One region of the Pseudoalteromonas sp. McH1-42 genome, then DNA from elsewhere that is predicted to be linked to it. Evidence: predicted binding sites of a transcription regulator. Region 1 holds the regulator's gene; each other region holds the start of a gene.
What was found. Region 1 encodes sigma-54, which starts transcription at its own class of promoters, with help from an activator protein. Its sites were predicted from a motif close to GTTGGCACGNNNNTNGNNT; they were not measured.
Positions count from the first base shown of each region.

Region 2: MHN31_RS09465 (P-II family nitrogen regulator) is a predicted target of sigma-54. The motif match lies at 3,341-3,359, and genes of this name have one in related genera.
Region 3: flgJ (flagellar assembly peptidoglycan hydrolase FlgJ) is a predicted target of sigma-54. The motif match lies at 8,299-8,317, and genes of this name have one in related genera.

Region 1 is NZ_JAKRFU010000010.1:195,332-206,306, forward strand. Features, by position in the region: gene MHN31_RS10650 (calcium/sodium antiporter) at 1-615, shown strand, start outside; gene MHN31_RS10655 (KpsF/GutQ family sugar-phosphate isomerase) at 625-1,596, shown strand; gene kdsC (3-deoxy-manno-octulosonate-8-phosphatase KdsC) at 1,597-2,148, shown strand; gene lptC (LPS export ABC transporter periplasmic protein LptC) at 2,145-2,699, shown strand; gene lptA (lipopolysaccharide transport periplasmic protein LptA) at 2,689-3,228, shown strand; gene lptB (LPS export ABC transporter ATP-binding protein) at 3,225-3,950, shown strand; gene MHN31_RS10680 (RNA polymerase factor sigma-54) at 3,995-5,503, shown strand; gene hpf (ribosome hibernation promoting factor) at 5,529-5,816, shown strand; gene MHN31_RS10690 (PTS sugar transporter subunit IIA) at 5,819-6,274, shown strand; gene rapZ (RNase adapter RapZ) at 6,287-7,132, shown strand; gene MHN31_RS10700 (HPr family phosphocarrier protein) at 7,129-7,407, shown strand; gene mgtE (magnesium transporter) at 7,587-8,945, shown strand; gene pmbA (metalloprotease PmbA) at 8,971-10,317, opposite strand; gene yjgA (ribosome biogenesis factor YjgA) at 10,499-10,975, shown strand, end outside.
Region 2 is NZ_JAKRFU010000009.1:102,663-113,637, forward strand. Features, by position in the region: gene MHN31_RS09455 (carboxypeptidase) at 111-1,637, opposite strand; gene MHN31_RS09460 (diguanylate cyclase) at 1,973-3,208, shown strand; gene MHN31_RS09465 (P-II family nitrogen regulator) at 3,401-3,739, shown strand; gene MHN31_RS09470 (ammonium transporter) at 3,751-4,980, shown strand; gene mrcB (penicillin-binding protein 1B) at 5,087-7,429, shown strand; gene MHN31_RS09480 (methyl-accepting chemotaxis protein) at 7,453-9,291, opposite strand; gene hemL (glutamate-1-semialdehyde 2,1-aminomutase) at 9,431-10,717, opposite strand; gene MHN31_RS09490 (aspartate carbamoyltransferase) at 10,794-10,975, opposite strand, start outside.
Region 3 is NZ_JAKRFU010000021.1:148,660-159,634, reverse strand. Features, by position in the region: gene flgB (flagellar basal body rod protein FlgB) at 1,825-2,235, shown strand; gene flgC (flagellar basal body rod protein FlgC) at 2,238-2,669, shown strand; gene MHN31_RS18610 (flagellar hook assembly protein FlgD) at 2,685-3,362, shown strand; gene flgE (flagellar hook protein FlgE) at 3,400-4,752, shown strand; gene MHN31_RS18600 (flagellar basal body rod protein FlgF) at 4,869-5,633, shown strand; gene flgG (flagellar basal-body rod protein FlgG) at 5,652-6,440, shown strand; gene flgH (flagellar basal body L-ring protein FlgH) at 6,456-7,145, shown strand; gene MHN31_RS18585 (flagellar basal body P-ring protein FlgI) at 7,157-8,251, shown strand; gene flgJ (flagellar assembly peptidoglycan hydrolase FlgJ) at 8,354-9,319, shown strand; gene flgK (flagellar hook-associated protein FlgK) at 9,321-10,975, shown strand, end outside.

The sequences.
Region 1 (10,975 bases):
TGGTTGATCATCAGTGATAACCAGTTTAGCGCGCTGGAAGGTTGGCTGCTGTTAATTGGCTTTTTTGTGTTTATCGGTGGCCTAATCTATATCTCAAAAACAGGCAAAACCGACCAGGACGATCCGCTTATTTCCGAAGCCTGTGATGAAGTTCCAAGTGATGTCCCAATGAGCAAAGCCATATTTTGGCTGGTTGTGGGGATGATTTTATTGCCGGTGAGTGCCGACTACCTGGTCGACGCAGCCGTCGACATTGCAAAATACTTTGGCATGAGCGACCTGCTGATCGGTCTGACTATTATCGCTATCGGAACCAGTTTACCTGAGTTGGCCGCCTGTGTGGCCGGCGTGCTCAAAAATGAAGACGACCTGGTACTGGGTAATATCATCGGCTCAAACATCTTTAATATTCTGGCAGTGTTGTCCATTGCGGGGATCCTGAATCCGGCAACACTGGACAGCAATATTGCAAACAGGGACATCTATGTCATGCTCGGCGCAACAGCCGCATTAGTGCTGATGAGTGTTAGCCTCAAAGGGCGCCGACAAATTAACCGTGTTGAAGGCGGGCTACTCCTTGGTGCATTCTGTGGTTATATGTACTTTATTATATAAGGATTCAGCATGAGCACGCACAATTTTATTGGTTCTGCCAAACAGGTACTAGAAATCGAACAACAAGCGATTATCGAGATCGCCCAGTATGTTGATGCACGATTTACTGCTGCCTGTGAACTCATGTTGCAATGCCGTGGTCGAATCATAGTGATCGGCATGGGTAAGTCAGGTCATATTGGCAATAAAATCGCGGCGACACTGGCCAGCACGGGCACGCCAGCATTTTTTGTTCACCCGGGTGAGGCTAGCCATGGTGATTTAGGCATGATCACGGCTGATGATGTGGTATTACTGATCTCTAACTCAGGTGAGACGCACGAAGTATTGGCCATCGTGCCGGTAATCAAACGCATTGGCGCGCAAATCATCAGCATGACGGGTAACCCCGAGTCGAACATGGCAAAGCTGGCAGATATCCATTTGTGCATTAAAGTCTCCAAAGAAGCCTGCCCATTAGGGCTCGCACCAACGGCCAGCACCACAGCTACTCTGGTCATGGGAGACGCCTTAGCGGTGGCACTGCTCGAAGCCCGCGGCTTCACGGCAGATGACTTTGCCTTGTCTCACCCTGGAGGCAGCCTGGGTAAGCGTCTGCTGTTAACACTGGCGGATGTAATGCATTCGGGCAAAGCGGTACCCGTTGTATCGCAAGGCTGCACGGTGACCGATGCCCTGTTTGAGATGTCAGGCAAAGGTCTCGGCATGACCACCATTGTCGATGCAAAGGGGCAGCTCCAAGGCTTGTTCACAGATGGCGATTTACGCCGTATTATTGAGCAAAGACTGGATTTACACAGTACCCCGATAGACTCCGTCATGACCAAGCAATGTACCACAGTGACACAGGATATGTTGGCTGCTGAAGCATTACATATCATGGAGAAAAAACGCATCAATGGCCTGATTGTCATTGATGAGCAAAATTGTCCAATCGGCGCGTTAAATATGCAAGATTTGCTGCGAGCAGGAGTATTATAAATGCTGTTTTCCGATCTATATCAACCCATCGATGATACTGTTGTACAAAAAGCGCAGGCGATTAAACTGCTGATCTGCGACATCGATGGGGTATTCTCTGATGGCCGCATATATCTGGGCAATCAGGGCGAAGAGTTAAAAGCATTTAATACCAAAGATGGTTTCGGCATAAAAGCCCTGATCAATGGCGGCGTTGAAGTGGCAGTAATCACGGGGCGTCATTCACACATTGTTCAGCAGCGCATGACTAGCCTCAACGTTAAGTACATCTATCAGGGTATGGAAGACAAGTTGCAAGGCTACGCTGAGTTGAAAGACAAATTGCAGCTGGCAGATCACGAGATTGCCTATATCGGCGATGATGCACCAGACTTACCTGTGATGCTCAAAGTCGGTCTGTCTGTGGCCGTGCAAGACGCTCACCCTATGGTAGTTCGTGCAGCTGATTACAGAACTTTGTTACCCGGCGGGTTTGGTGCGGTTCGGGAGCTGACTGACTTACTGCTGCTCTGTCAGGGCAAATCATTGGGTTATGAAGGCAGTAGCGTATGACCGTACTTCGCGCCTTATTGCTCGTTGTATTCAGCCTCACCATGTTATGGCTGTGGTATCCCTATTTAACGCAATCGGGACAGGTCGCACCGCGATCAGAAGAAGTGCTGGCTAAACCCGATTATGTCGCCATCGATCTGAAGCAAACCAATTACGCAGAAAATGGGCAGCTCAGCTATCAAATTACGGCAGATAGAATGGAACTCTATCAGGAGCTAGGGTTTAGCCACTTTACCGCGCCGATTTTTACATTGCACAACGACCAACAAAACTGGCAACTCAAGGCCAATGAAGCCACCTTATATGGCAACAATACGCTGATTTTGGAAGGTGAAGTGCAGGCAACAAATCTGACGGCTGATGCCATGATAAAGCACATCAACGCCGATCATGTGCAAGTCGATATTAATGAAAAGCACATGCGCTCTGAACACCCAGTAGAAATTACCGGGCCAAACTTAACGATTTCAGGTAAAGGCTTAGTGGCCGATCTCAATACCGAAATCATTGAACTCATCAACCACACTGAAACAATTTATTATGAGCAATAAATTAACCTGTTCCTTGATCTTACTGTGCACTTTGAGTGCCTTTCATCCTGCAGCTTATGCAGAAAATACAGCTGCTGATCAGGTGATTATCAGTTCTGGCACTCAGCTGGCCCAGTTGCAAACCAATATTGGCGTATTCGAGGAAAACGTCGAAATCATTCACGGTGACCGGAAAATTCTGGCCGATCGTCTCGAGGTGCACCGTCGGGAAGAACTGGGTAAAAACAAGCAGCTGCTGGTTGCAACAGGCAGCCCAGCCGTATTTCAAGAGCGTCAGACGGATGGCTCTTTACTCAAGGCAACCGCCAAAGAAGTGCGCTATGACGTCGCAAACCGCATGCTCACCATAAAAGGCGGTGCAGAGATCAGTCAGGCAGGGCAAAAAATTAGCGCGCAAACCATCGTTTATGATATGGAAAAGAAGCTGATCAGCGCACAGCGCGGGGAGCAAGAACAAAACCGTGTGAGAACCATTCTGTTACCTGAAAAAGAGAACCCCCAGCAACCAAAAGAGAAGGGTAATCCGTGAGTAAATTAACCGCCACCGCACTGGCCAAAAGCTATAAGGGCAGACAGGTTGTTAAAAACGTTGAGTTAAGCGTTGAAGCTGGCAGTATTGTTGGCCTCCTTGGCCCAAATGGCGCAGGTAAAACCACCACTTTTTATATGATTGTCGGCCTGGTGCCCAGTGATAAGGGCAGCATACATATTGACGAACAAGACATTACCTTATTGCCAATGCATAGCCGAGCAAGACTTGGGATTGGTTACCTGCCACAAGAGTCCTCTATTTTTCGCAAGCTGACCGTCTATCAGAACCTGATGGCCATTTTAGAAACTCGTAAAGAGCTGAACAAAGAACAACGAGAAGTCATCCTCAATGAGCTGTTAGATGAGTTTAATATCCAGCATATTCGCGATAGCCAGGGTATGGCACTATCGGGCGGTGAACGACGCCGGGTAGAAATTGCCCGCGCCCTTGCGGCAGATCCAAAATTTATCTTATTAGATGAGCCTTTCGCTGGTGTTGATCCTATTTCAGTGTTAGATATAAAGAAAATTATAGAACACCTGAAAAACCGTGGGATAGGCGTACTGATCACTGACCACAACGTGCGTGAAACGCTGGACGTCTGTGAGAAAGCTTATATAGTGTCACATGGTGAACTGATAGCAGCAGGCACCCCGGAGCATGTTCTGGCCGATCAAACCGTGCGGGATGTCTACCTAGGTGAGCAATTCAGGCTATAGTTATAAAATTAGAAGTAAATAACAAAAAGGATTGTTAGAGATACATGAGGCAATCGCTACAGCTGCGCATGGGGCAGCAACTGACAATGACACCACAACTGCAACAGGCTATTCGTCTGTTACAGTTGAGTACGCTAGATCTCCAACAAGAAATCCAAGAAGCGCTTGATAGCAACCCTTTGTTGGAAGTGGAAGAAGGTGAGTCTGAATCACAAGATAATGAAACTCAGTCCAAGTCGGATTCCGATTTGGAGCAACCTACAACGAGTGACAACGACAGCTATGAAGAGGCGGCTGTCAGCGACTACGAACAAGACAGCGATGCTGCACTAAACAAAGACACCGTCAGCGACGATTTGGCAATGGACGTAACCTGGGATGAGTACATCAGTGCCGCACCGGCAAGCAGTTCAGGCCCAATGCCGGAAGACGAAACCATTTACCAGGGTAAAACGACTGAGACATTGCAAGAATACCTGATGTGGCAGTTGGAACTGACGCCTTTTAGTCCAACAGACAGAGCCATCGCCCTTGCAATTGTAGAAGCGGTTGATGACGCAGGCCTGTTGACCATCAGCTGCGAAGACATCGTCGAAAGCATGAATCAGGACAACGATGACGAGCTGATCGAGCAGGATGAAGTAGAGGCCGTACTGAAACGGATCCAACTATTTGACCCCGTTGGGATTGCTGCACGCAGCCTGCAAGAATGCCTGTGCATTCAGCTCAACCAGTTTGACCCAAATACCCCCTGGCTTGCACAGACCAAAGAAATTCTGACTGAGCACATAGATCTGTTAGCCAGCCGGGATTACCGCACTTTGATGAAAAAAACCAAACTCAAAGAAGCGGATCTGAAAGAAGTAATGACCCTGATCCACGGCCTAAACCCGAAACCTGCCGCCAGCATAGTGCAAGAAGAAGCAGACTATGTGATCCCGGATGTGTCGGTTAAAAAAGTGAAAGGGCGCTGGGTTGTTGAACTCAACCCCGATTCAATGCCAAAAATTAGAGTGAATGACCACTACGCTGCGATGTCCCGTTCAGTCAAGTCCAGCACAGATAGTCAGTTTATTCGTTCACACTTGCAAGAGGCAAAATGGTTCATCAAGAGCCTGGAAAGCCGCAATGAAACTTTATTAAAAGTTACTAATTGCATTGTGCAGCAACAACAGGCATTCTTTGAACATGGCCCCGAGGCAATGAAGCCGATGGTACTGAATGATGTGGCCGAAATGGTCGACATGCATGAGTCCACGATTTCACGTGTAACAACTCAAAAGTATATGCACACGCCACGCGGTATCTATGAGTTGAAGTATTTCTTCTCAAGCCATGTCAGCACTGAAAACGGAGGAGAATGCTCTTCGACTGCAATCAGAGCATTGATCAAAAAGCTAATTGCCGCAGAAAATACAGCTAAACCTTTGAGTGACAGCAAGATTGCGGACGTATTGGCAGATCAAGGGATCAAAGTGGCTAGACGTACAATTGCCAAATACCGAGAGTCTTTGGCTATCCCACCGTCCAATCAGCGTAAAAGCCTGATTTAGACGTAACTACAGAAGGAAAATGCTTATGCAACTAAATTTAACTGGTCGACATGTAGAAATCACCGATTCGTTAAGAGACTATGTAACAAACAAGTTTGCGAAGCTAGAAAGGCACTTTGATCACATCAATAATGTGCATGTTATCCTAGATGTCGAAAAGCTCATCCAAAAAGCAGAAGCCACATTACATGTGAACGGGGGAGAAATCTTTGCCTCAACCGAACACCGGGATATGTATGCCGCAATAGACGGACTTATCGATAAGCTTGACCGCCAGGTGATCAAGCACAAAGAGAAGCTAACTCGACATTAATCATGAAACTAAGCTCATTGATTTCACAGGACTGCAGCAAAGCTGCGGTCCTTTTTAATAGTAAGAAACGTATTTTAGAGTACATCAGTGAGTTGGCTCAAAGCCAGCTTCCAGACAGTAATGCCCATGACATCCTTGATGCGCTATTGAGCCGCGAAAAACTCGGTAGTACGGGGATCGGAAAAGGGATAGCCCTGCCACATGGCCGCATGGCAGGCATAGATAAAGTGGTGGCTATGCTGCTTGTTAATCAGCAAGGCATTGCCTTTGATGCCATTGACAATCAACCCGTCGACATTTTTGTGGCACTCATCGTACCCGAGGGAGAAAATCAACAACATTTGCAGACCTTGGCAACGATCGCTGATAAACTTAAAAACAAGGTGTTTTGTAAACGTATCAGACAAGCTCACAATGATCAGGAGTTATTCGCGATAATTGAAGAGTTTGACAACTAACGGAGAGTTTCTGTGCAGTTAATTATTGTCAGTGGTCGTTCTGGCTCAGGAAAATCGGTCGCCCTTCGCGTGCTGGAAGACTTGGGTTATTACTGCGCCGATAATATCCCAGTCAACTTGCTGCCTGCATTGGTGCGCAGTGTGTCAGACAGCTATGATAAAATTGCCGTGAGCGTTGACGTACGTAACCTGCCAAAAGATCAGCAAGAACTCGACGATATTTTGGAATACCTCCCCGGATTTGCAGAACCCAACATATTCTATCTGGACAGTGAAGATCAGATCTTAATCCGTCGCTTTTCAGAAACACGCCGCCTGCACCCGCTGTCATTGGCTGATCTGTCGCTGGACAAAGCAATTAAAAAAGAAAAAGAGCTGCTTGACCCGCTTATCCGCCGCGCCAATATCACCATTGATACCACGGACATGAGTATCCACCAGCTGGCAGAGCGTATCCGGGAAAAGATCCTCGGTAAAAAGGACAAACAATTAATCATCACCTTTGAGTCCTTTGGCTTTAAGCATGGTATTCCGAAAGAAGCCGACTACGTGTTTGATGCCCGCTTTTTACCAAACCCACACTGGGAACCAGACCTTAAACCGTTAACCGGTTTAGATAAACCTGTTATTGATTACCTGTCTAGCCACAGCTTAGTGCAAAAATTTACCTGGCAGATCCAGACCTTTGTGCAAACCTGGTTGCCCCATCTGGAACGCAATAACCGCAGCTACCTGACCATTTCAATTGGCTGTACTGGTGGACAACACCGTTCCGTATATCTTGCCCAAACGTTAGGTGAGCGTTTTGCCCGCACCCACAACAATGTGAAGATCCATCACCGCGAACAAGAAAAATGACACAACGCTTTGAAGATACCTTTCTGATCCAGAATAAGCTGGGGCTACACGCTCGTGCAGCCAGTGTGCTGGCAGAACTCTCCACTCAGTTCGATGCCAACATCACGCTGTTTCAGGGCAGTAAAGAAGCAGAGGGTGACAGTGTACTGGCTTTATTGCTACTTGAAAGTAGTCAGGGCAAAGAAGTCAAAGTCGTCTGCGAAGGGCCAGATGCCGAACGCGCTTTACATGCCATTGGCAATCTCATTGCAGATAAATTTAACGAATCAGAGTAACTCCTCTTCACTTTTCTCCGATCAGACAGACACAAAACTGCCGCTTCATGACGGCTTTCTTCGCTTTTTTTAGATATACCAATTGATATTAAAACAGCTATAATTATCATAAGCCTATAATCAATGCGCTATATACTCGTTGACAAGCCTACTTGTCGACTATCCAACCTGGGATGCCTATGCCTGAAGCTTTTGAACAAGACTACACACTGGAGCTATTGCAGCAAGTTACGAATGCCCTTAACAGTGGTCAGTTTGTTCAAGTCAGGCGAACCTTAGCCGAAATTCCACCCTGCGACACCGCGCTATTGCTGGAGTCCTCCCCACATAAAATCAGAACCCTGCTTTGGCAATTGGTTGACCCGGATATACAGGGTGACGTGCTTGAAGAGCTGTCTGAAGATGTGAGACTCAGCATCATTGCCAAAATGGAGCCAGAGCTGATCGCTGCGGCGACAGAAGACATGGATGATGATGATCTCGGTGAAGTCCTGAGAAGCTTGCCAGATCCCGTCTATCAGGACGTTATCGGTGCCATGGACTCGCAAGACAGAGCCCGAGCAACCCAGGCACTGTCTTATGTCGAGCACTCCGCAGGCGCATTGATGAACACAGATACAGTGACGATCCGCCCGGATGTGTCACTGGATGTCGTGTTACGTTATCTACGCCTCAAAGGGGAGCTCCCTGATGGCACCGATGACCTGTACGTAGTAGACAAAGACAATTGCTTTTTGGGCTCCCTGCCAATCAGTGTGCTTTTAACCAGCCAGCCTGACAAACTGGTTAATGAGTTAATGAATGAAGAACGTGAAACTATTCCCATTTCAATGGACGAAAGCGATGTCGCCCAGCTGTTTGAACGTCATAATTGGATCTCAGCACCAGTAGTAGACGACAACGCACATTTGCTGGGGCGTATCACCATCGATGACATCGTTGATGTTATCCGAGAGGACGCCGAACACAGCCTCATGAGTATGGCTGGTCTCGACGATGAAGAAGATACCTTTGCGCCGGTCTGGAAAAGTAGCCGTCGCCGTTCAATCTGGCTGGGGATCAACCTGCTTACTGCACTGATGGCCGCTTTCGTTGCCAGCTTTTTCGAAGGCACCTTAGATATTTTACCGATCCTCGCAGTATTGAATGGCATAGTCCCCAGCATGGGTGGTGTGGCTGGCAGTCAAACCCTGACTTTGGTGATCCGTGGTATTGCTCTGGGGCACGTTAACGCCACTAACCAGCGCTTCTTACTGGGTAAAGAGCTCGCCATTGGCGCCTTGAATGGGTTACTCTGGTCTTTGCTGATTGCAGGTGTGATTGCCCTGTGGCAATGGGATTTTGTACTCGGGGGCGTGATTGCCTTTGCAATGTTTATGAATCTGGTTGCTGCGGGCATTGCAGGCGCCAGCATACCTCTGATTCTAAAAAGAATGAATATAGACCCAGCACTGGCGGGCAGTGTTGTACTGACCACAGTCACCGACATCGTAGGCATTTTTGCCTTCCTCGGCACGGCGACCTGGCTGCTTGTCTAAGCAGCCAAACACATACAACTACCGGTTACTGACCCGCAACTTGCATATTTTCTATCAGCACCGAGCCAGTTTGAACAGCGCCACGCGTTTCAATGTCTCCCCCAATTGCCTGAATTGACTTAAACATATCCTTGAGGTTACCTGCAATGGTGATCTCACTGACTGGATATTGGATCTCCCCATTTTCTACCCAGAAACCGGCAGCGCCGCGTGAGTAGTCACCAGTTACCGTATTAACCCCCTGCCCCATAAGTTCAGTCACTAATAAGCCACGCCCCATGGTCCGCAGCAACGCGGCCAGGTCCGGCTCAGTGGCCTGTACCAGCCAGTTGTGGATCCCACCCGCATGGCCCGTACTACGCATACCCAGGCGTCTGGCTGCGTAGCTTGGCAACAAATAGGTCTCGAGTACGCCTCCTTTGATGATATCGCGCTCGGTTGTCTGCACACCTTCAGCGTCAAACGGGCTCGATGCGAGTGCCTGCAACAAGTGTGGCTGCTCTTTGATCGACACACAAGACGAAAAGACGTCAGTACCCAAACTATCCAGCAAGAAGCTCGACTTTCGATACAAAGCACCACCGCCAATGGCGGAAACCAGATGTCCAAACAGGCTATTGGCAATGTCAGCCCGGAATACAACCGGTACCCGCATGGTTTCCAGCTTACGACTGTTTAGCTTAGCCAGCGTCGACTCTGCTGCCTCTATGCCTACCTCTTTGGCATCTCTCAACTGCGAATGCACACGTGTGATGGAGTAAGCATTATCTCGTTGCATCACCCCATTTTCTTCACCGATCACCATAGTGCTTAAGGTGTGTCGGGTACGCGGAAACCCGGCCAGAAAACCATGGCTGTTGCCGTAAACGCGCAGGCCCTGATGACTGGCGACGCTGGCCCCATCAGAGTTAACAATACGCTCGTCGTAATTCAATGCCGCCTGCTCCGCTTCAAGACAGCGCTTCACACCTTCCTCAGGTGTCAGTGACCAGGGATGGAAAAGATCTAAATCAGGCACCACCTCAGGCATTAACTCAGCATCAGCCACACCATTACAGGGATCATCCGATGTGAATTTGGCAATTTCGACCGCTTTTTCAACTACGGAACGCAAAGCTTTGGGACCGAGATCGGCCGTCGAAGCAGACCCTTTATGCTGACCAACGTAAACACTCAGTCCCAGGCCACCATCCTGGTTAAATTCAATCGTTTCAACTTCTCCCATTCGGGTACTAACTGATAAACCTGAAGTACGACTCATCGATGCCTCAGCAGATGTCGCCCCCAGTTGCTTTGCATAGTCCAAAACATCAGATACGGCTTGTTTTACTTCATCAATTTGCGTCCAAATGGGATCGTGTTGCTGGCTCATGTTTTTATTCCACAAATCATAGTACTTCTATAATCCTAACACAGCCTGCGCCGATGCGCTGTGACTCAAGTAAAGATTCTGTATGACACCCTTAGGCAATTTGCGCATTCATGTATGCATTACTGCTTTTTCTGACTTCTGATATAATCTGATCATCAATAACTGAAGTAAGTGCGGTAAAATGGCCAAAAAACCTACCCAAGAGCCAGAAGAAGAGATCATTTACGTCTCAAAGAGCGAATTAAAACGTGATGCACAGCAATACCATCAACTTGGCGTTGATATCGCGCAATTAGGGAAAAAGCAAAGAGAAAAGCTGCCACTCTCCCCTGAGCTGGTCGCAGCGATGGAACTGGCAGACAAGCTGCGCGGTAAGCACGATGCCTACCGCCGTCATCTGAACTTTATTGCCAAGCAACTGCGTACCACCAGTAATGTAGAAGAATTACAGCAAGGTCTGGATCTGTTACTCAACAGAAACAACCAGGCAGATGTCCTGCTTAATCAGGTAGAACAGCTCAGAGATGAACTGATAGCCAAGGGGGATGAAAAGATCAATACCCTGCTTGAAGCACATCCAACGCTGGAGCGCCAGAAGCTCAGACAACTGGTTCGCCAGGCGAAAAAAGAGCATCAGGCGGAAAAGCCAGGAAAAAGC
Region 2 (10,975 bases), on a different contig from region 1:
TTGTTTTGAGTATACCTAACTTTTAAGCATAGTGTGTGAAGTAATCACACTGGTCATGACGAGACAAGAAACGGCGCTGCATTGCAGCGCCATGCAAGGCGTTTGGGAGATTAGTATTTAGCAGGTTGATTGTACTTTAATGCGTCAGTAATGAATGCCCGCAGATCCTGATTAGCCTGGGTGAGGTCAGGGCGACGCAGATACATCATGTGGCCAGAGCGATAGCCTTTAAAACGCAATCGGTCCTGCATCTTACCACTTGGGTCGAGGTGCCAGAGGTTATACTTACCGTCAAAGTAGTTGGTGGCACCATCATAATAGCCTGATTGTACCATCACGTTCAGGTAAGGGTTTTTTGCCATCGACAAACGCAATTGCTCACCCACCTCGTTTTTGCTGCGATCCCAGGGGCGTACATCACCAAACATATTGTACTTAATATCAGTTTTATAATTCAGCTCATGGCGGAAGTAATGATTAATTGCCGGCGTAAAGGCATGCAGCCAGGCATCCAATTCAGGCCAATAGTCGGGGCCTTCACCGGCGTCTCGTTTATCAATACCCAGATAGCGGGAGTCGAGGCGGCCGATGGTATAGCCACGCTCGCGCAATAGCTCTTTCCAGAAAGCGTGGTTGGGTATGTCGAGGTTATTTTGTAGTACGAACTGTTCCGATAGTCCGCTGAAGTGTGCGACTTGCTTTGCTACTGTCAGGCGCTCTTGCTCACTTAACATAGCGCCTTTGGCCAATGCGGGCAGGTAATGATCTAAGGTATAAGCTTCCACCTGCTCCAGTACATTCAGTAGATCTTGATTTTGCAGGGCCTCAGGGAGGGCTTTGTGATACCAGGCGGTTGCTGCAAAATAGGGAAGACGGTTGGCACTTTTTACCGGTCCCTGACGCTTAATCCCAATATCCGTTGGAGAAACCAGCACCACGCCGTTTAAGAATAACCACTGCTTGTTTTGCAGTTCATGGGCCAGGCCAGAAACGCGAGTTGTGCCGTAGCTCTCACCAATCAAAAATTTCGGTGACAGTGCACGGCCATGTCGATTGATAAAGGTATTGAGCCACCCAGCCAGATATTTGATATCAGCATTGACACCGAAAAAGCGCGATTGCAGAGTTTGCTTGTCAGCCATTGAGCCATCTTGCTCTGGCAGAACGCGAGAGTAACCAGTGTTGACTGGATTGACGAACAGAATATCAGCAACATCCAGCACAGAATCAGGATTATCTTTTAAGCCATAGGGCTGCATTGGGTAACCTTCGTCGTCAATCTTCAGCACCCGAGGCCCTGTGTACGCAATGTGCATCCATACAGACGCTGAGCCCGGACCACCGTTAAATGAGATCAGCAGTGGACGGGTGGCGGGATCTTTGACTTTGTTCTTTTTATAGTAGGTATAGTGGAGTGTCGCTATCGGGTGGCCTGCTTTATCCCATACTGGCTGAGTACCTGTGGTGGCTGTGTAGGCGATCCGCTCCCCGTTAAAGGTTCCTTTGTGTTCGGTGATGACCTGAGCATCAATTTGCTGGGTTAATTGACCCTGAGTATCGGCTTGTGCCGATGCCGTGTGAGGGAGTGTGGTAATAAAAGTCGCAGAAAGAGCGAACAGTAATGGCTTCAACAACATGTTTTTATTTTTTGGGTGAAATCGATCTGCTTATTTAAGACGCATCCAGGACAGAATTCAAAAAACTTGAGACTAATAGCCAAAAAATAGGCTATGCGCAAAGTGTGTTAATTTTTATGGTGTTTTTGGTTTTTTTTTTGTGTTTTAAATGGCCCGGTGAGGCCGAGTTTTGGCGGGCTTTTGTTGCGGTCTGTTTACAATTTTATTGGCCGGTGAGTTTTTTTTGTCACAGAAATCGCGTATATTTAATCCTTATGTCTGTAGTATGAAAGTATTTAGCGCTGTTAAATTCTTGTATCTCTTCCCTTTTCTCGTAGTTTTAGTAGAGCATCGTAATGCAAAGAGTATTAGTCGTCGAAGACAGTAAGGTAGTGCAACAAATCCTTCGCCACCTTGCATCACAACACCTGGATGTGGAAATTGATTATGCCTGGTCTCTGAAAGAGACCCAGGCATTACTCGAGAGCCAACATTACACTCTGGCTTTGGTCGATCTGACCTTACCAGACGCCCCTGATGGAGAGGTCGTGCAGCTTACGCTAAGCCGCAACGTACCCACTGTGGTATTGACGTCTAAAATTGATGAATATAGCCGTCAGCAAATGCTTGAGATGGGCGTCGTTGATTATGTGATTAAGGACAATCGGGATTCTTATCTCTATGCCATTAAACTCGTATCACGTTTATTGCGCAACGAAGGGTGTCAGGCACTGATCGCTGATGATTCAATGATCAGTCGGGCTGTGATGAGACAGATGCTGGAAAAGCAGCTGTTTACGGTGTTTGAGGCGCAAGATGGTGAGCAAGCTTTGAATATGCTCAATGCCAAGTCGGACATTAAATTATTGCTGACAGATTATGCGATGCCCACCATGGATGGCTTTGAACTGGTTAAAGCTGTGCGCAACAGCCGCGGGCGTGATGATTTGGCTATTATTGGCCTGTCAGGTGCTGGCAGTCACGGTTTGTCTGCTAAGTTCATCAAATATGGCGCCAATGACTTTTTGACGAAACCCTTTATGAATGAAGAATTTCATTGTCGGGTGATGCAAACCATGGATCAGTTGAACCTGATTGCAGACATTAAAGAGTACGCACACAGAGATTTTCTGACTGGTCTTTATAATCGTCGATATTTTTGCCAGCATATGGATAAAGTGCTCAAGAATAAGCCGGATCAGTTCACACTGGCGTTACTGGATCTGGACCACTTTAAGGCAATCAATGATCAGTACGGTCACCTTGGAGGGGACAAAGTCCTGTCTCAGGTTGCTGAGCTGCTCAATAGCTCTTTCAATCATTGTCTGGTGGCACGTGTCGGAGGGGAGGAATTTGCCGTGTTAATGCCCGGTAATGACCTGACTGTGGCTAAAAATAGTTGCCAGGACTTCAAAGAACGCTTTGCTAACACCCAATTTATGATCCAGGAGCAGGCATTACACTGCACACTTAGTGTGGGCATTGCCCGGTGCGATAAAGCGACCCTCAGTGACGTCATGCGTGCGGCAGACAGCGCTTTGTATCGTGCTAAAGAAGCTCAGCGCAATTGCGTAATGGTCAGTGAAAGCTAATCTTCAGATTACCCCACCCGATATTGCACCATTTCAAGTCAGACAATAAACAGGCGCACCAGCACGGTGCGTTTGGTATTCATTCTATATCTCTGAATCAACCTAACGCATTGTAAAATAATTACTTTTATTATTGGCACAAAGGTTGGATTACCTCCCCCGACAGGATCATCTGCCCTGGGGGGGCAAATAATGAAAATGATAAGCGCAATAATTAAACCGTTTAAGCTGGATGAAGTCCGCGAAGCCCTGGCTGAGCTGGGTATCGAGGGCATGACTGTGGTCGATGTGAAGGGTTTTGGTCGTCAGAGGGGTCATACCGAGCTATATCGTGGAGCTGAATATCAGGTCGACTTTATTCCCAAAATAAAGCTTGAAATAGCGACCCGCAGTGAAAATACCCAGCGTGTCGTGGAGGCAATTACTGAGATTGCCAGTACTGGCAAAATTGGCGACGGCAAAATATTTGTCTATGACCTTGAGCAAATTGTCCGGATCCGTACCGGTGAACTCGACGAAGAAGCGATTTAAGGGGTGAACTAATGGAAAATACGGTAATTGAATTACAATTCTCTCTGAACACCTTTTACTTTCTGGTGTCTGGTATTCTGGTGATGTGGATGGCCGCTGGCTTCGCGATGCTTGAAGCGGGGCTGGTACGCTCAAAGAACACCACCGAAATTCTCACTAAAAATGTCGCCCTGTATGCCATCGCCTGTACGATGTTTCTATTGGTTGGATATAACATCATGTACGTGGATAACGTTGAAGGTGGGGTAGTGCCTAACTTTGGTGCGCTTATTGGCAGTGCTGCCGACGATGCTGACCATGCACTGGAATCAGATTTCTTTTTTCAGGTTGTGTTTGTGGCAACCGCCATGTCTATTGTCTCCGGAGCGGTTGCAGAGCGAATGAAGCTCTGGGCATTCTTGTTGTTTACTGTGGTCCTGACTGGGTTGATTTATCCTATTGAAGGCTATTGGACCTGGGGCGCTGGATTCTTGTCTGAGTTGGGCTTCGTCGACTTTGCAGGCTCTGCGATAGTGCATGGTGCAGGTGCCGCTGCCGCCCTGGCTGGCGTTTTGTTACTCGGTGCACGTAAGGGCAAGTATGGAAGAAACGGTGAAATCTATCCTATCCCTGGTTCAAACCTGCCTCTGGCGACACTGGGAACCTTTATTTTATGGATGGGATGGTTTGGATTTAACGGTGGATCTCAGCTATTTCTTGCAGACAAAAGCAATGCCATCGCTGTCAGTCAGATCATGGTAAATACCAATGCCGCGGCAGCAGCGGGTGCGATTGCAGCACTGGTGGTGTGTAAGCTGATGTGGAAAAAAGCGGACCTGACCATGATCCTGAACGGTGCACTGGCTGGTCTGGTGACCATTACCGCAGAGCCTGCGTCACCCACGCCAATGCTGGCTTGTATTCTGGGGATGCTGGGTGGTTCTTTGGTGGTATTCAGCATAGTCGCACTGGATAAACTGCGTATTGATGATCCGGTTGGTGCTATTTCCGTGCATGGTGTGTGTGGGGCGTTGGGCATTATGATGGTGCCTTTCTCGAACAGTGATGCCAGCTTTATGACTCAGGCCATCGGGCTGGTGACCATACTGGGTTTTGTGTTTATTGCGTCTTACATCGTCTGGGGGATCATCAAAACCTTGATGGGGATCCGGGTAGGTGAAGAAGAAGAACTCAGTGGTATGGACCAGCACGATTGCGGCATAGATGCGTATCCTGAATTTGTGACCATTCGCAATAAGTAAGCAAGAATTCACCAAAAAGCGCGGCTTATCGCGCTTTTTGGTTTAAGCGGCAGTTAATCTGAGATAATCTAGCATCTATTCACTCTCAGTAAGCATTCCACGGTCAATGGCAGACAACAAAAAAGCAGCAGGCAAACCTCGCAAGTCCACCCGTAAATCACCGGCCAAATCAGGCAAGAAAAAGACCGCTAACTCCACTTCCTCATTTAAGCAACGCTTACGGGCATTACGTAACCGGACACTGAGCACGCTGTGGTCGTTGTGCTGGAAGCTAAGTCTGGCCATGGTATTTGCGGTTGCAGGGTATGTGGTTTATCTCGATGCCAAAGTCAGCCGACAGTTTGAGGGGAACAAGTGGCAGTTACCTGTGCAGGTGTATGCCCGCGCTATGGCGTTTTATCCGGATCAATATCTGGCTGAGCAGGAAGTGATCTGGGAACTGGAGCGGCTCAATTACTCTCGGGTAAACCGCATTAAACATACGGGCCAGTTTGTAGTGCAGGGTCGTACGATTACCGTGTATCGCCGCTCCTTTGAGTTTTATGACGGGGTTGAGCAGGCGCGTATCTTTACCCTCAATTTTGCTGGCAAAAAGCTGGCCAGCATTGTGAATGATCAGGGGCGGCGAGTTGAGAGTGCCAGGCTTGAGCCGGTACAAATTGCTCGAATAGGCAATGAAAGTCGTCAGGATCGGGAATTTGTGCCACTGGACAAAATACCGGATATTCTTAAAAACACCTTGCTGGTGGTTGAAGATCGGGCTTTTTATGAACATCACGGGGTGTCTGTGTGGTCCATTATGCGTGCTTTGTACCACAATATTCGTGCGGGACGCACAGTGCAGGGGGGGAGCACCCTGACCCAGCAGCTGGCAAAGAACTTTTATTTAACCCGGGAACGCTCTTTGCTGCGCAAGATCAATGAAGCTTTTATCGCCCTCATTCTTGATTTCCGTTACAGCAAAGATGAAATTCTTGAGGCTTATCTCAACGAAGTCTACCTCGGCCAGGCTTACAACCAGGGCGTCCATGGCATGGGTCTGGCAGCGGAGTTCTACTTTGCTAAACCCGTTGATGAGCTGGAGTTTGATCAGATAGCCATGCTGGTTGCTATGGTGAAAGGCCCGTCTTATTACAACCCGCGTCGATATCCGGAGCGAACCATGGAGCGACGCGACCTGGTGCTCAGGTTGATGGCGGAAAATGGTCTTATCACCACCAATGAGTACCGTCAGGCGTTAGAGCGACCTGTTGCCATTCAGCCTCTGAAAGAAAGTCTGATGCAAACTTACCCGGGTTATCTGGAGTTGGTGAATCGTGAACTTCAGCAATTGTTGCCAGATGAAAATGTCGTGAATGCGGGGATTAGGATATTTACGTATTTTGACTTGCAGAAGCAATCCGCCATGGAAGAGGCGGTCAGTGAAGGTTTGCCTTACCTGGAACGACGCTTTTCGACCGCTCAGTTGGAAGTGGGGATGATTTCTGTGAACACCGAAAAAAGCGGCGTATCGGCTCTGGTGGCGGGGCGTCAGCTTCGTTATTCCGGGTTTAATCGGGTGCTGGACACACGTCGTAATGTGGGCTCTCTGGTAAAGCCTGCGATATACTTGTCAGCACTTGAGCAGCCAGGCTATAACCTGGGCACTTTGCTGGAGGATGCCCCATTACAGGTGACCAATGCGGCGGGGAAAACCTGGCAACCGGAAAACTTTGACCATCGATTCCGGGGATCGGTACCTTTGTATCGTGCGTTCAGTGAGAGCATCAATATTCCAGCGGTTAACCTGGGTCTGGATGTTGGTGTCGACTCTGTTGCTCAAACCATAGGACAGCTAGGTGTCGACAGTGATATTCCTTTGTATCCCTCTATGTTGTTAGGGGCTGTGGAGTTATCGAGTTTTGATGTGGCTCAGATGTACACCACATTGGCTGCCAATGGCCAATATGCGCCACTGACGAGCATTTCGGCTATTACCAATACCACAGGTAAGCGTTTGTATCAGCATCGTGTTGCTAAGCAACCTCGGTTTTCTCCGGAAGCCATGTACATGACGCGTTATGGGCTGAAGCGAGTCACCAAGAGCGGCACCGCTAAGCGACTAACTCAGCATTTTCCCTCTATTCAGTTGGCGGGAAAAACGGGCACAAGTAATGAATTGAGAGACAGCTGGTTTGCCGGGTTTGATCATAATACAGTGACGGTCACCTGGATTGGCCGGGACGACAATAAGCCTGCAAAATTGACAGGCGGGCGCGGCGCGCTGGAGCTCTATATCCGTTATTTAAAACCTTTGAATCCACAGGCGATTGCAGATCAGCGACCCGCGGGCGTCCGCTGGGCATTTGTGAACGAACAAACGGGTGAGCAGGCTGCGCCGCATTGTGGGCCAACGATTCAGCTGCCTATTCGCATTGAGGAGTTTAACCCCCGGCCGGGATGTGGCTGAGCCACAGGCCGGCGCGCAGTCAGTTAAGTTCTGAATTTAGCGATGAGTTGCTTTAAGGTTGCTGCCATATCGCTGAGTTGTTGAGCATCGCCCCGAGTGGCTTCTGCTGAGCTTAGGGTGTGATCGGCCAGGTGACTTATTTCACTCGACTCCACCAGCGCCTGTTGCGTGGCAACTGCCTGACGTTTTACTTGATCGCTGATCACATGACCTTGTTGGTCGATGTCAGCCATACTTTGCTCAGCGGCGCTGAGTACCTGGTTAGTCTCAGTGGCTGCGCTGACGCCTTGCTCCATCTTTTCAACACTACTGAGCATTTTCTTCTGGGTGTCGTTAGAAGCTTGTTGTAGTGAGTGGATAATAGAGTGGATCTCTTCGGTCTGTTGCTGCGTTCTTTGCGCGAGCGTACGCACTTCATCCGCAACAACCGCGAAACCCCGACCCTGTTCACCGGCCCGGGCAGCCTCAATAGCCGCATTGAGCGCCAGCAAATTGGTTTGTTCAGCAATTTCACTGATCCCCAGACTGACTTTACTGATGTCCTGGCTGTCTTGCGCAAGCTTATCCAGTGCAATGCGGCTCTCTTCGAACTCACGTTGTAACACTGTCATATGCTCTGCCAGTCGGGTGGTATTTTCACTCCCTTGTTTGACTTGTTGTGCTGCGGTGGCAGCCAGTTCTGTGGCATGGTGTGCGGAGGTTTCAACAGCATCGGCGGCATTGGCCATTTCACTGAGTGCCTGATGCACGGTCTGGATTTTAGCTTGCTGCTGTGCCACATCTTCTCGGGTGTCCTGGCTTATCTGGCGCAGTTTGTCTGTGGCGCCATATAAATCGGTTGAAGTGGTTCTTACATTGCCCAATAAATGGACAAAGGCATCCAGCACAGCGTTATACTGGCGCAAGATGTCGCTGAGCTCATCTTTGCCACGCGGTTGGGCGCGTGCTGTTAAATCACCACCTGATGCCTGTTGTGCTGAGGTTGAAAATTCCGCTATGGTGTCGACAACTGCAAAATAGAAACCCAACATCAGATACAAAGCGAGCAGCAAGCTGAGTATGGATGCCAGAGCGACCAGATTTCGGATCCGCCGTTCATTGGTGAGCTTTTCATCGAGCAAGGTTTTCAGAGTGGGTGTGGCTGCATTAATCAGGCCAGTCAGCTGGGTAAGTACATCGCGATGCACGCTGCTGAAGGCCCCACTGGTCAGTTCGATGTCGTCGGGCTCAAGCAGTTTATCGTTGATGGTGCGGTGATAGTTATCCAGTGCGCGGTTTAATGCTGTAATTTTATCCTGAAGTCGCTTGGTAACTTGTTTGTTGTTGGCCGTTGCAACTTCCAGCTTGTTGTTCAGTTGCATTTTTACCAGCGGAAGTACTTTATTCAGATTTGACAACGCGATGAAGGTATCGGGGGTGAAACGGCCGCTGCTGATGATCTTATTTGCCTGCTCAGCGATGCCATTCACCTGAGTGATCACATTAGGCAGTGATTCCACTAAAGAGCGGTTGAGATAAGAGCGGCTTAAATCATTGTCTATCGCGAGCTTCGAAGCAATGGACAAATGCTCCAGCTCGTCACCTGGCTTAACGCCTTTAGCAAATGGACTGCGTGCCAAAACCTGAGCATTGCGCTGGGCTTGTTGGTTTAACAGGTTTTCTAAAATGGGTGGATAAAATTGTAAGCCTGCGCGCTGTTGCTGACTCACCTGAATTGACTGAGTCAGGGTTGAGTTAAGAAAAAATAAGCTCAGGCTGAGGGGGACTAAAAGAATACCAAATACCAGGCTGATTTTGGTTTTATATTTTAGCTGTGCCATAAAGGCAATCGCGGGGCTAGCGGCTGATCTGAGTCCTGTCATAATTTTATCTTTGTTTATAAGTCATTAGTAAGAGACCGGGTATAAACAAAGAATAGTTCAAAGCCCTGAAAGTTTTTACTGCCAAAAACAAAAAAAGCCCCGCAGGGCTTTTTCATATCACTGAACTGAGCGAGTTTGTTTAAGCTACCAGCTTAGCAAATGCGCGCTCAGCCGCTTTGATTGTTTCAGCAATGTCTGCATCACTGTGCATGGTGCTGACAAATCCGGCTTCGAATGCGGATGGTGCCAGATACACGCCTTCTTCCAGCATCAGGTGGAAAAAGCGTTTGAAGCGTTCCAGGTCGCACTCTGTTGCTTGCTGATAGGTATCAACACGCTCGGCATCGGTGAAGAAGAAACCGAACATGCCACCGGCATAGTTGGTAGTCAGGGCAATGCCAGCGGCATCTGCAGCACGCTGGAATCCATCACACAGTTGCTTACTCTTACTTTCAAGTGCATCGTGCAGACCAGGCTCTGACAATAGCTCAAGTGCCTTGAGGCCAGCCGCCATGGCGATAGGGTTACCAGACAGGGTGCCTGCCTGATAAACCGGGCCTACCGGTGCAATGTAGTCCATAATGGCACGTTTACCACCAAAGGCACCCACAGGCATACCGCCACCAATAACCTTACCCAGGCAGGTTAGGTCTGGCTCGATATTGTAATAGGCCTGAGCGCCACCCAATGCCACTCGGAAGCCTGTCATGACTTCATCGAAAATAAGCACAGACTGATGTGTATCACAGATCTCGCGCAGACCTTCCAGGAAGCCGTCAACTGGTGGGATACAGTTCATGTTACCAGCTACGGGCTCAACGATAATACAGGCAATCTGGTCCGGGTATTGGGCAAAAATGGCTTTCACTTCGTCCAGGTTATTGAATGACACGGTGAGTGTGTGTTTCGCAAAATCTGCCGGGATGCCCGGTGAGTTTGGTACACCCATAGTCAGCGCACCAGAGCCTGCTTTAACCAGCAATGAATCGGCATGACCATGGTAGCAGCCTTCAAACTTCAGGATTTTATCTCTGCCTGTGTAGCCACGTGCCAGGCGGATCGCACTCATGGTGGCTTCGGTCCCTGAGCTGACCATACGCACTTTGTCGATAGAAGGAACCAATGCTTTGACTTTTTCAGCCATCAGAATTTCGCTTTCAGTCGGCGCACCATAGCTCAGACCATTTTCTACCGCATCCAGCACAGCCTGCTTAATTTGAGGATGGTTATGGCCGAGGATCATCGGACCCCAGGAGCCAACATAATCGATATAGCGTTTACCATCGGCATCAAACGTGTGTGGGCCTTCTGCTTTGTTAATGAACAGCGGCGTGCCACCGACGCCGTTAAACGCGCGGACCGGTGAGTTGACGCCACCCGGGATAGATTCCTGGGCACGAGAGAAGAGGTCTTGACTGATTGTCATAATGTGTCCTTTGTTATGTACATAAGGTATCGGTAATGAAACTCGATACCTCAGGTCATGAAACGAATTTAGTAGATTAGGCTTCGCGTTTGCGACTGAACCAGGGCACGTCTACTTCGTATTGCTCAACCTTGTCGGCAACGCCCAGTGTCAGTGCAAACAACGCCATACGGATCAACACGCCGTTTTGAACCTGACGGAAGATGGCCAGGTTGTCATTATTATTTAAGTCGTTATCCAGTTCATTGGCATCGCCAC
Region 3 (10,975 bases), on a different contig from region 1:
AACCTCATCGACATTCGTACTTCCATGTACGTCAAACCCGTTTCAGCAATGCAGCGGGTTTTTTGCTTTGTGCGATTTAAAAAGCGCCGATGAGCTGTAGCTGTAGATAGAATAGCATCGCCTATTCATCCATGAAGCTTGGTTGGATGGTGCATGCAGTACTTAGCAACCTTTGGGGACACTTCCTTGTGGAGGGCTCCTTTTTGCGCTGTAAATAGGTCTGCGTTCTCTACAATAGCTCATTTCACCTTGCGCAAAGGCCGCGCTAAAGCACGACTTTGCAGGATAGCTGCGAAGCGGTACTTCGGTCACAATTCACCCATGTGAAAGTAGGACATTGCCAAGCTCCTAATTAGAGGTCGACGAAAGACATTCGTACCTCCTTGTACATCAGAGCCCGATTCGAAAGGGTCGGGCTTTTTTGCTATGTGCGATTTAAAAAGTTATATAACTTCCCAGTCACAAAGCCCATACCACCGTTATCCGGCACTTGATGCGGAAACTGCTCACAGGCCACGCGGAGAGTATAAATGGCAAATCACTGCCAAGCGACTAATTAAGTTATTTTCGCCCTGTGCGTCTATGTAACCACATATCCAGACGAAGCGCGCTGAAGCTTTCTTCAGGTTAAAGTAATACAGAGAAAATGGTTTAACTGCTAACAGGTCAAACAGTAAATTTGAAATGCACTACGGCCTGGCGATCATAGCAAGACACTTCGTTAAATTATTTTAAACAAGACGATCAAGCATGCATTATCGGGGAAGCGCACAAGTGTAGTATTATCGATATCCACCCGGATGAGTTTTCACACTTGTGCATGTTTCGCCTGAGGATGTTTCTGGATGTCCAATGGCAGCGAGCGGTTAAATACAGTAGTAAGTCATGCATGGCAGCATAGAAGTGGGCGTGCAATTCTCACTGTCACAGAAATGACTGGGAGGTGGCAAAGCACCACAGATCTGAGGTGTTACAAGTTCTGGTACTGTTTTTAAGTCTGCAGATAAGCTTTTGACCTGCTTTTTATTGAGTTTCAGCTTCATCGTTTTTTCCTTGCAAAGATTAATCATCGAGGTGATTGAAAAATGTACAGTTGGTTTTCGCTTTTGGCAATGCTTTTTATCATTACGCCTGACATTCATTATAAGCAAGGCCGGTGATATCGATGATTCTCCACATACTCAATACAGCTCCCAGCGCCCCTTCAGAATTGCACTCTATTGGCCTTCGCTGGGTAATAACAGCGTAAGACCGTAATATCGATTATGAAACCGCTATCATAACGACTCTTTACTCTCCTGAGGTTAAATGGCTGGGCACATTGAGGGGCAATAATACGTCGCTTTTTAAGATGAGAGGATATGGCAATTAGTATTTCTGGCTGGTTTAAAGTGTAAATAAACCTGATAACCAGTTGCTCAATGATCAAATCCAGCTCACATCACCAGCTGCGCTGGTGATCTTTAATTGCAGTATAAAGGCTAAAAAGGGGCCTGATGCATTGGCTTATAGGTTTTTGGGTATAGCGCAATGCCTGGTTTTTGGCGTTCAGGGGCTGTACTCTCTTCAATCGTAAATCATACCACTTTCCCTCACGGTGTCATATATCACAACAAGTCGAAGCCACATTTATCCTCTAGGATTTGGCTCCAAGGAAGATTAAAAGCTATTTGATTAATATAAAGAAATTAGCCAGTGCTGTGGTTTAGTCTCTTACTAGATACCTTGTAATGGTGATATCGGCAATGCGGCAATTTTCCGCCACATAAATATTGGCCTCATTCTTGCTTTTATCTCATCAAGTCAATTTTTTGGAGTCGGGTTATGGCAATTAGTTTTGATAAAGCGTTGGGGGTTCATCCTCACACTATGCTGATCCGCTCTCAGCGTGCTGAAATTTTAGCAAGTAACATAGCCAATGCAGATACCCCTGGATATAAAGCTAAGGATATCGACTTTGGCCAGGCTTTTAAAGCGGCAAAATCGGCACAGCTAAGCGGCAATAAGATGGTCAGAACCAATGAGAATCATCTTAGTGGTGGGACTCAGCTGAACAATGGTGTTGAACTATATCGCACGCCAAATCAAGCAGATACAGGCGATGGTAACTCAGTGGATATACAAGTGGAACGAAACTTGTATGTACAAAACGCATTAGAGTACCAAGCTAGTTTGAATTTTTTATCTGGTAAATTTAAAGGGCTGAAGAAAGCCCTGAGTGGTCAAGGTGGCTAATCATGAGTTTATATAATGTTTTTGATATAGCGGGTTCAGGCATGAGCGCCCAGAACGTCCGTTTGAACACGACCGCCAGTAATATTTCCAATGCAAATAGCATCAGTTCTAGTCAGGATAAGGTGTATAGAGCTAGGCACCCAGTTTTCGCCGCGGAGTTAAACAAGGCTGCGGCAGCTCACCCGAATACCATGGGGTCTTCGGTTGGAGTGAAAGTACTGGGGATCGTAGAAAGCGATAAACCACTGCAGGTTGAGTACAACCCCAACCATCCAAGTGCTGACAAAGACGGGTACATCTATAAGCCAAATGTGAATGTGGTTGAAGAGATGACAAACATGATCTCTGCATCGCGTTCGTACCAAACGAATGTTCAGGTAGCGGATGCCGCTAAGCAGATGCTTAGCAAAACCTTGCAACTTGGTCAGCGCTAAGTGGGAGTATAGCCAATGAGTAACGAAGTCAATTCAGCAACCTCGACCTATGTCGATTCATTGCGTTGGCCTGACAAGCAGGTTCCGACAGAAAAGAATGATGAGTTGAAGCAGGAGGATTTCTTTGCGTTATTGACTCAGCAGTTGTCTTATCAGGACCCGAGCAAACCGGCTGATAATGATCAGATGATTGCACAAATGACAAACTTCACCATGGCCGAGGGTATCTCTGACCTAAACACGAAGTTTGAATCATTGGCTGATTCTATGACCTCGAATTCTGCTTTGCAGGCGTCGACTTTGATCGGCAAGAAAGCGCTACTGGAATCAGACACAATTGAGCACGGCCCGGACATGCAGTCGCGGGGTTCTATTATTGTGACCGAGCCTGTAGAAAAACTGACGGTCAGTATTCTTAATGATAAAAACGAGCTGGTAAGAACCATAGATCTTAAAGATCAAAATGCTGGTGCAGTTCGCTTTGACTGGGATGGTAAAAACACTGATGGTGACATGTTACCGCCTGGAGATTACACAATAAAGGCTGAGGGCTCTGTAAACGGTAAGTTTACAGCCTTGCCTACAGCGACTTTCAGAAATATTGAAAGCGTCAATGTCAATGGTGCAAGCGGCATCGTTATCAACACTAAAGCGGGTGCCGTGCGGCTTACTGACGTCGCGGAATTAGCCTAATTAAAAAGATTTAACCTTAATCGCAAGAGGTGAGAGTATGAGTTTCAATATTGCATTAACTGGTTTAGCTGCGGCTCAGAAAGACCTGGATACCACAGCTAACAATATCGCTAACGTTAATACGACGGGCTTTAAAGAATCGCGTGCTGAATTTGCATCTGTGTATGCATCTTCCGTATTTAGCGCTGGTAAGACAAAAAATGGTGATGGTGTGCAAACCACTATGGTTGCGCAGCAGTTTCACCAAGGTTCTTTGAACTTTACGCAGAACTCGCTGGACCTGGCGATTACAGGTGAAGGTTACTTTGCAATGAGTGAAGAGCTGGGAGCTCAGGACTTCACTTACTCTCGTGCAGGGGCCTTTAAACTTAACAAAGACAACTTTATCGTTGATGCTCAGGGTAATTTTTTACAGGGTTTCCCTGTTGACCCAAGTACCGGTGACACGACCTCAATCAGTTTAAGTACATCATCAGCACTGCAAATCCCAGATGCTTCTGGTTCACCACGCGCAACCACCAGTGTGTATTCATCTTTCAACCTGGACTCACGTGCTTCAGCGCCAACGTTGGCATTTGACCCAACAGAAAGTGCAACTTACAACAGTTCTACTTCAACAACGATTTACGATAGCTTGGGTGAACCGCATATTCTTCAGCTTTATTTTGTAAAAGAAGATCCTGCAACCAACCCCAATGAATGGCAAGTGTATGCAACGCTTAATGGTACACAGTTTAATACATCGGGAGCAAGTGGCGCACCACTTGAGCCGATAACTGAGTTTCAGTTTGACCAAAATGGTTTGCCATCCACGACAGGTAACCCGCAAGTTGCGAACACAGGCACAACTTTTAACTCGTTTGCAATCCCAGCGGGTGCAGGTGCTGGTTTATCAACTTTGCTTACAAACGGCGCAACATTCCCAAGTAACGTGGAACTGAATTGGCGCGATGAAGCAAACACCTCAAACAAACTACCTACACAGTTCGCCAGCCGTTTTGAGGTTAAAGCGCTTGAACAAGACGGCGCTACAACGGGCCGATTGGCGGGGATTGATATCGGCGGTGACGGTAAAATTGTCGCATCTTACAGTAATGGTGACTCAACCTATTTGGGTCAGGTTGCCATGGTGCGTTTTTCTAACTCTCAGGGGTTGCAGCAAGTGGGCAATACCGGATGGAAAAAGAGTTTAACATCAGGTGAGCCTATTGCGGGAGAGCCTGGTTCAGGAACACTGGGTTCAATCAACTCCTCAGCATTGGAGCAGTCCAATGTTAACTTAACAAACGAGCTGGTAGACCTGATCAGTGCGCAGCGAAACTTCCAGGCAAACTCGCGGGCACTGGAAGTCAACTCAACACTTCAGCAGAATATCCTGCAGATCCGATAATCAAATCCAATCACCTCTTGAGGCCGCATTTAGCGGCCTTTTCATTTTCTTGACGATCATCTTGGCATCTATATTGCTTTATTCAGTATAGATTGAACAATTTTTAGGTCGTTCCCATGGATAAAATGCTGTATGTCGCTATGTCAGGCGCCAAACAAAACCTGGTTGGTGTCGGGCTGAAGGCAAATAACCTGGCTAACGCCAATACTACCGGGTTTAAGGCTGACTTTGCACAGGCCCGTTCAATGCAGGCATTTGGCGAAGGGCTACCGACACGCGTGTTTGCGATGCAGGAGCGCCCAGGCACTATGATGACAGGTGGTGCCATTACTGAAACCGGCCGGGATCTGGACATTGCGGTAGATGAGAAATCCTGGATAAGTGTTGTAGATGCCGCAGGCGATGAGGCTTATACGAAAGTTGGCACACTGAACATCACGGCAGATGGTGCACTGGTTACCAGTCATGGTCGTCAAATAATTGGCGAAGGTGGGCCCATTATATTGCCTTTGCCAGTAGAGAAGGTGGTGTTCAGTGATGATGGCTCAATTCAGGTGCGCCCCCAGGGGGCACCTGCCAACTTTTTAGAAGTGGTCGACCGGTTAAAGATTATTAGCGCAGACAATAGCAAACTTGAAAAAGGCAATGATGGTTTGTTCAGACCAAAAGAGGAGTTGCTCGAAGACGGCGTATGTGGGTTTTGTGAAATTTCACCTACCGCCAAAGTCATGAGTGGCTATTTAGAAATGTCCAACGTGAACCCGGTTCACGAGATGGTAGACATGGTAAACCTTCAGCGCCAGTTTGAAATGCAGATGAAACTGATGAAAACAGCTGAAGAAATTGATGAGCGACACACTTCGCTCCTGCGTATCGTTTAAGAGAGTGAGGTATAGATTATGAACCCAGCATTATGGATCAGTAAAACCGGCCTAGATGCCCAGCAAACTGATATTTCGGTGATTTCGAATAACCTGGCGAATGCCAGTACTGTGGGCTATAAGAAAAGCCGCGCAATATTTGAAGACTTACTCTATCAGAATATTAACCAACCAGGCGGTCGTTCTTCTCAGGATACCGAGCTTCCATCAGGCTTGATGCTTGGCGCGGGCGCCAAGGTGGTGGCCAACCAGAAGAACTTTTCGCAAGGTAACATGCTGAGCACTGAAAACTCATTGGACTGGATGGTTCAGGGACCGGGTTTTTTCGAAATTCAGATGCCTGACGGCACCATTGCATACACGCGAAATGGCCAGTTTACCACTGATGAAGAAGGTAGGATCGTGACCTCTGGTGCAGGCTTTCCGGTGCAACCTGAAATGAATGTTCCGGACAATGCCAATTCCATCACCATTTCTCAGGATGGTGAGGTTTCTGTCAGTATTCAGGGTGAAGCTGCCAATACGGTTATCGGCCAGCTGGTAATAAGCGATTTCATTAACCCATCTGGTCTTGAACCGATTGGTCAAAACCTCTACACCGAAACTGCTGTCAGCGGTGCGCCAGTTCAGGGGAACCCGGGTGTTGAAGGACTTGGCTCTATTGTGCAGGGGGCGCTGGAAACTTCGAACGTTAATGTTACCGAAGAGCTGGTCAATTTGATTGAAACACAACGGGTTTACGAGATGAACTCGAAAGTAATCAAGTCAGTTGATGAGATGCTTAGCTACATTAATCAGCAGCTTTAAAAGATTGGGGGTAGTATGGACAAGTTACGTACACTAGGCCTGTTTGCGGCAGGCTGTATAGCACTTAGTGGTTGTACAACAACGCAAAATAAAGATGTTAAACGGGACGATCCTTACTACGCGCCCATGTATCCGGAAGCTGAAGCTGCGCCAGTCGTGCCAACAGGTTCGTTGTTCAACGCTTACGCCAACGATCTGTACTCAGATAAAAAGGCGCTTCGAACCGGGGATATCATTACGGTGGTGTTACGAGAGTCAACTCAGGCTTCAAAAGCGGCCAATTCTAAACTGGACAAAGATAGTGAAGTGAATGTTGATCCTATTCTGGGTTTAGGCGGCGCTGCGGTCAACTGGGGAAGTAAAAGTATTCAGTTGGATGCAGGCTCAAATTCTTCATTTCAGGGGGATGCGCAGGCCAACCAGTCGAATAGTCTTATTGGTAATATCTCGGTCAATGTGATGCGGGTGTTGCCAAATGGAAACCTGGTGATAAGAGGCGAGAAATGGCTGACACTGAATACCGGTGAAGAGTTTATCCGTCTCGAGGGGTTAGTCAGACCACAGGATGTCAACGCTGATAATACAGTGGAGTCAAACCGTATTGCCAATGCACGTATTCAGTACTCAGGTAAAGGTGATACGCAGGAAGTGCAAAGTGCAGGTTGGCTGACTAAGTTCTTTATGAGCGCCATAATGCCATTTTGAGGAAGCAAACTATGAAATTATTTAATGTGCTCGTGCTAACGATGGCACTTATCGGCAGCCAGTTTGCGCAAGCAGAGCGTATCAAAGACGTGACCATGGTTGAGGGAGTTCGTTCAAACCAACTGGTTGGTTATGGTTTGGTAGTGGGCTTACCCGGTACAGGGGAGCAAACTCGCTTTACAGAGCAAAGCTTCAAGGGCATGTTAAACAGCTTTGGTATTACTATGCCTGCCAACCTAAAGCCGAAGATCAAAAATGTGGCAGCCGTAGCCGTTCACGCAGAGTTACCAGCCTTTGTGAAGCCCGGTCAAACTATTGACGTCACGGTGTCATCTATTGGTAGTGCGGGCAGTTTGCGTGGCGGGACTTTACTGCAAACGTTTCTTAAAGGTGTAGATGGTAATGTCTATGCGATTGCTCAGGGCAGTATGATCGTGGGTGGTCTGGGTGCTGAAGGGCTAGATGGCAGCCGGGTTGTGATCAACACGCCAACAGTTGGTCGTATTCCAAATGGTGGTACAGTTGAACGTGCTGTCAGGAGCCCGTTTACCCAGGGAGATCATATTACCTTCAACCTGAATCGCCCCGACTTCACAACCGCGAAGCGTCTGGCTGATACAATCAATAATCTGGTCGGCCCACAAAGCGCACAAGCAATGGATGCCGCATCCGTGCGAGTCATTGCACCTCGCGACCCTTCTCAACGCGTTGCTTACCTGTCGACTCTTGAAAACCTGGAGTTCACACCAGCGGATACCTCAGCCAAGATTATTGTTAATTCACGTACTGGTACCATAGTGATTGGCAAAGAAGTGAAACTGCAGCCTGCGGCAATAACACATGGCGGATTGACAGTGACCATTGCGGAACAAATGAATGTGTCTCAGCCGCAGCCTTTGACAGAGGGTGATACTGTGGTTACGCGTCAAAGCATTGTCGATGTTGACCAGGACGATTCGCGGGCGTTTGTATTTGACCCCGGTTCAAGCCTGGATGATTTGGTCCGTGCAATTAATGCAGTGGGTGCTGCCCCTGGCGATCTGATGGCGATACTGGAGGCATTGAAAGAAGCCGGTGCAATACATGGTCAATTAGTCGTCATTTAATGCTCCTTTTATAATCAATTAGTTAGCCCCATTTTATGGGGCTTTTTTTTGGCTCAATAATTGCATTGTAATTGGTTATGTATATTGATGTGATTTCGAGCAATGAATACTGATCCGACTCGCAACCAAAGTTTCTATGACTTAACTGATCTGAACTCGTTAAGACAGGACGCACTGAAAAGTACCGGAGACGCTAATGCCTCTGAAGAAGCGTTGCGCAAAGCGGCTCAGCAGTTCGAGTCCATTTTCACTCAGATGATGTTGTCCAGTATGCGAAAGGCCAATGAGGTTCTGGAGGATAAAGATAGTCCGTTTAATTCCAGCAGCGTCAAATTTTATCGTGACATGCATGATCAGCAAATGTCTATGCAGCTCTCCAGCGAAGGGAGCTTGGGTCTCGCAGATCTGATTGTGCAGCAATTATCGCCTAACCGGGATGGATATATGCCCAGCTCAGTATTGCGTACCGGTGCGGAGCTACAAAGCGACCGGATCGCCAATGGTGAAGCTGCACAGGTGAAAGCTGAGCAACAGCCTGAGGTGATGGAAAGTGCATCTAAAGATGTGCAATTCGATGATCCAGAGTCCTTCGTTAGCCAGCTCTGGGAGCATGCTAAGTCAGCAGCTGCCAAGATTGGTTTGAATCCAGCTGTCATGGTTGCTCAGGCTGCACTGGAAACAGGTTGGGGCAAGCACATCATTGCCCGCCAGGACGGTGAAAGCAGTTTAAACCTGTTTAACATAAAAGCCGATAAGCGTTGGCAGGGTGACAGCGCCAGTAAAATGACGCTGGAATTTGAGCAAGGTTTACCAGTGAAAAAGCAAGCGAGCTTCAGAGCGTATGATTCGCTGAAAGATAGCATCAATGATTATGTCGATTTCCTGCAGTCCAATCCTCGTTACCAAGAGGCTTTAACTAAGACAGATAATCCGGACCAATACCTGGATGCGCTGCAACAGGCAGGGTATGCAACCGATCCAGATTATGCAGAAAAAATTAAACGTGTGTTGGACAGAGGAGAATTTCAGTCCATGTTGTCAGCGTCAGTGCATCAGGGAGTAAATTAAGATGTCATTTAATCTTATGAATATTGGTACTTCAGGGGTCAGGGCCAGCTCTGAATTACTCCAGACGACCAGTAAAAACATCGCAAACCTGAATACCAAAGGTTATGTTCGCGAGCGGACTGAACACACCACTATGGTCAACAACCAGGTGGGACGTGGTGAAACCGTGCGCCTACTCAATGAGTTTGCTCAGAAGCAGCTTAATCGTGATCTTTCGAGTGAGGCTTACTACGAACAGTTTGTGACGGAAGCCACTCGGGTTGATACCTTGTTTGGTGAAGAGTCTAATAATCTGAACCAGAGCATCAACTCGTTGTTCAATAATATGCAGGAAGCGATGAATTTACCCTCCTCAACGGTTGCGCGCTCCCTGTTTTTGACGGATGCACAGAACTTAATTGATCAGATGGATCGATTATCAGGCATTGTGTTTGATCAGAGTAATATCGTAAATGAGCAATTATCGATTTATTCAGATGAAGCCAATAACCTGATCCAGAAGATCAGTGATATGAATACCCAGGTTGCGGCGCTCAATGGTAACAACAGCGATGGCAGCGGTAGCTCCTTGCTGAATCAACGAGATCAGGCCATCAGAGATTTGGCTGAACTGGTAGACATTGAGACCTTAGATGGCAGAAATGGTGAAAAACTCGTTTTTCTCGGCTCCGGGCAGTCTCTGGTGATGGAAAATGGCAGTTTTAATCTCTTCTCAATGGATGGCGACCCCGATCCGAACCACAAAACGTTGACGCTGGATGTGACTGATGGTGCCGCTGTGGCGTTAGAGGTGGATCATGTCAGTCTTAGAGGAAAGATTGGCGGCCTGATGGCATTTCGTGACGATATTTTGGTGCCAGCACAGACTCAGCTTGGTCAAATCGGACTATCACTTGCCGATGCTTTTAACCAGCAAAACCAGCTGGGTATGGACCTGGATGGTAATCTTGGCGGTAACATATTCACGCTACCAACGGTCGGCGGATATCCGTATGAAAGCAATACCAGTACCGCGCAGTTAACGGCTACGGTTGAGCCCGGTAAAGGTAAAGAAGTCCCGGCGACGGATTTCAGAGTCACTTATACCGCAGCAAACACCGTCGAAATTGCAGCGGTAGACAGTAAGGGCAATGTTCAGGGAACTCCCGTAACTGCAAACGTGATTGGCGGGGTGATAGATTCAAACTCCGTTGCGGCAGGTGTCGACATGTTTGGTTTGCAAATGAACCTGACAGGGACCGCTAATGTTGGTGACAGCTTCCTAGTTAAGCTTAACTCGGGAACTGCGGGGAATTTACAACTTGCAACTGATAGACCTGAAAGTTTAGCACTGGCTTCACCAATACGGACGGAGACTGCGGCCAGTAATGTGAGTACGGCAAACATTTCTGTAGGCTCTGTCACCAACACAGATCCTGCTACGAGTAACTTTACAGCGGCACCACCGAGCCTGACTAATGGCACAATCACACTGACCAAAACGGCAAACGCCAATGAATATCAGATCGTTGATGGCAATGGTACCAATACCTTTACTATTACACCGCCCGCTGAAAACTTACTTGCCCAGGCGGGGGGCGCGTATGCCAGCTATGGCTTCGATTTTAATATTGAAGGGACGCCGGCGACGGGTGACACATTTACCATTGAGTTTAA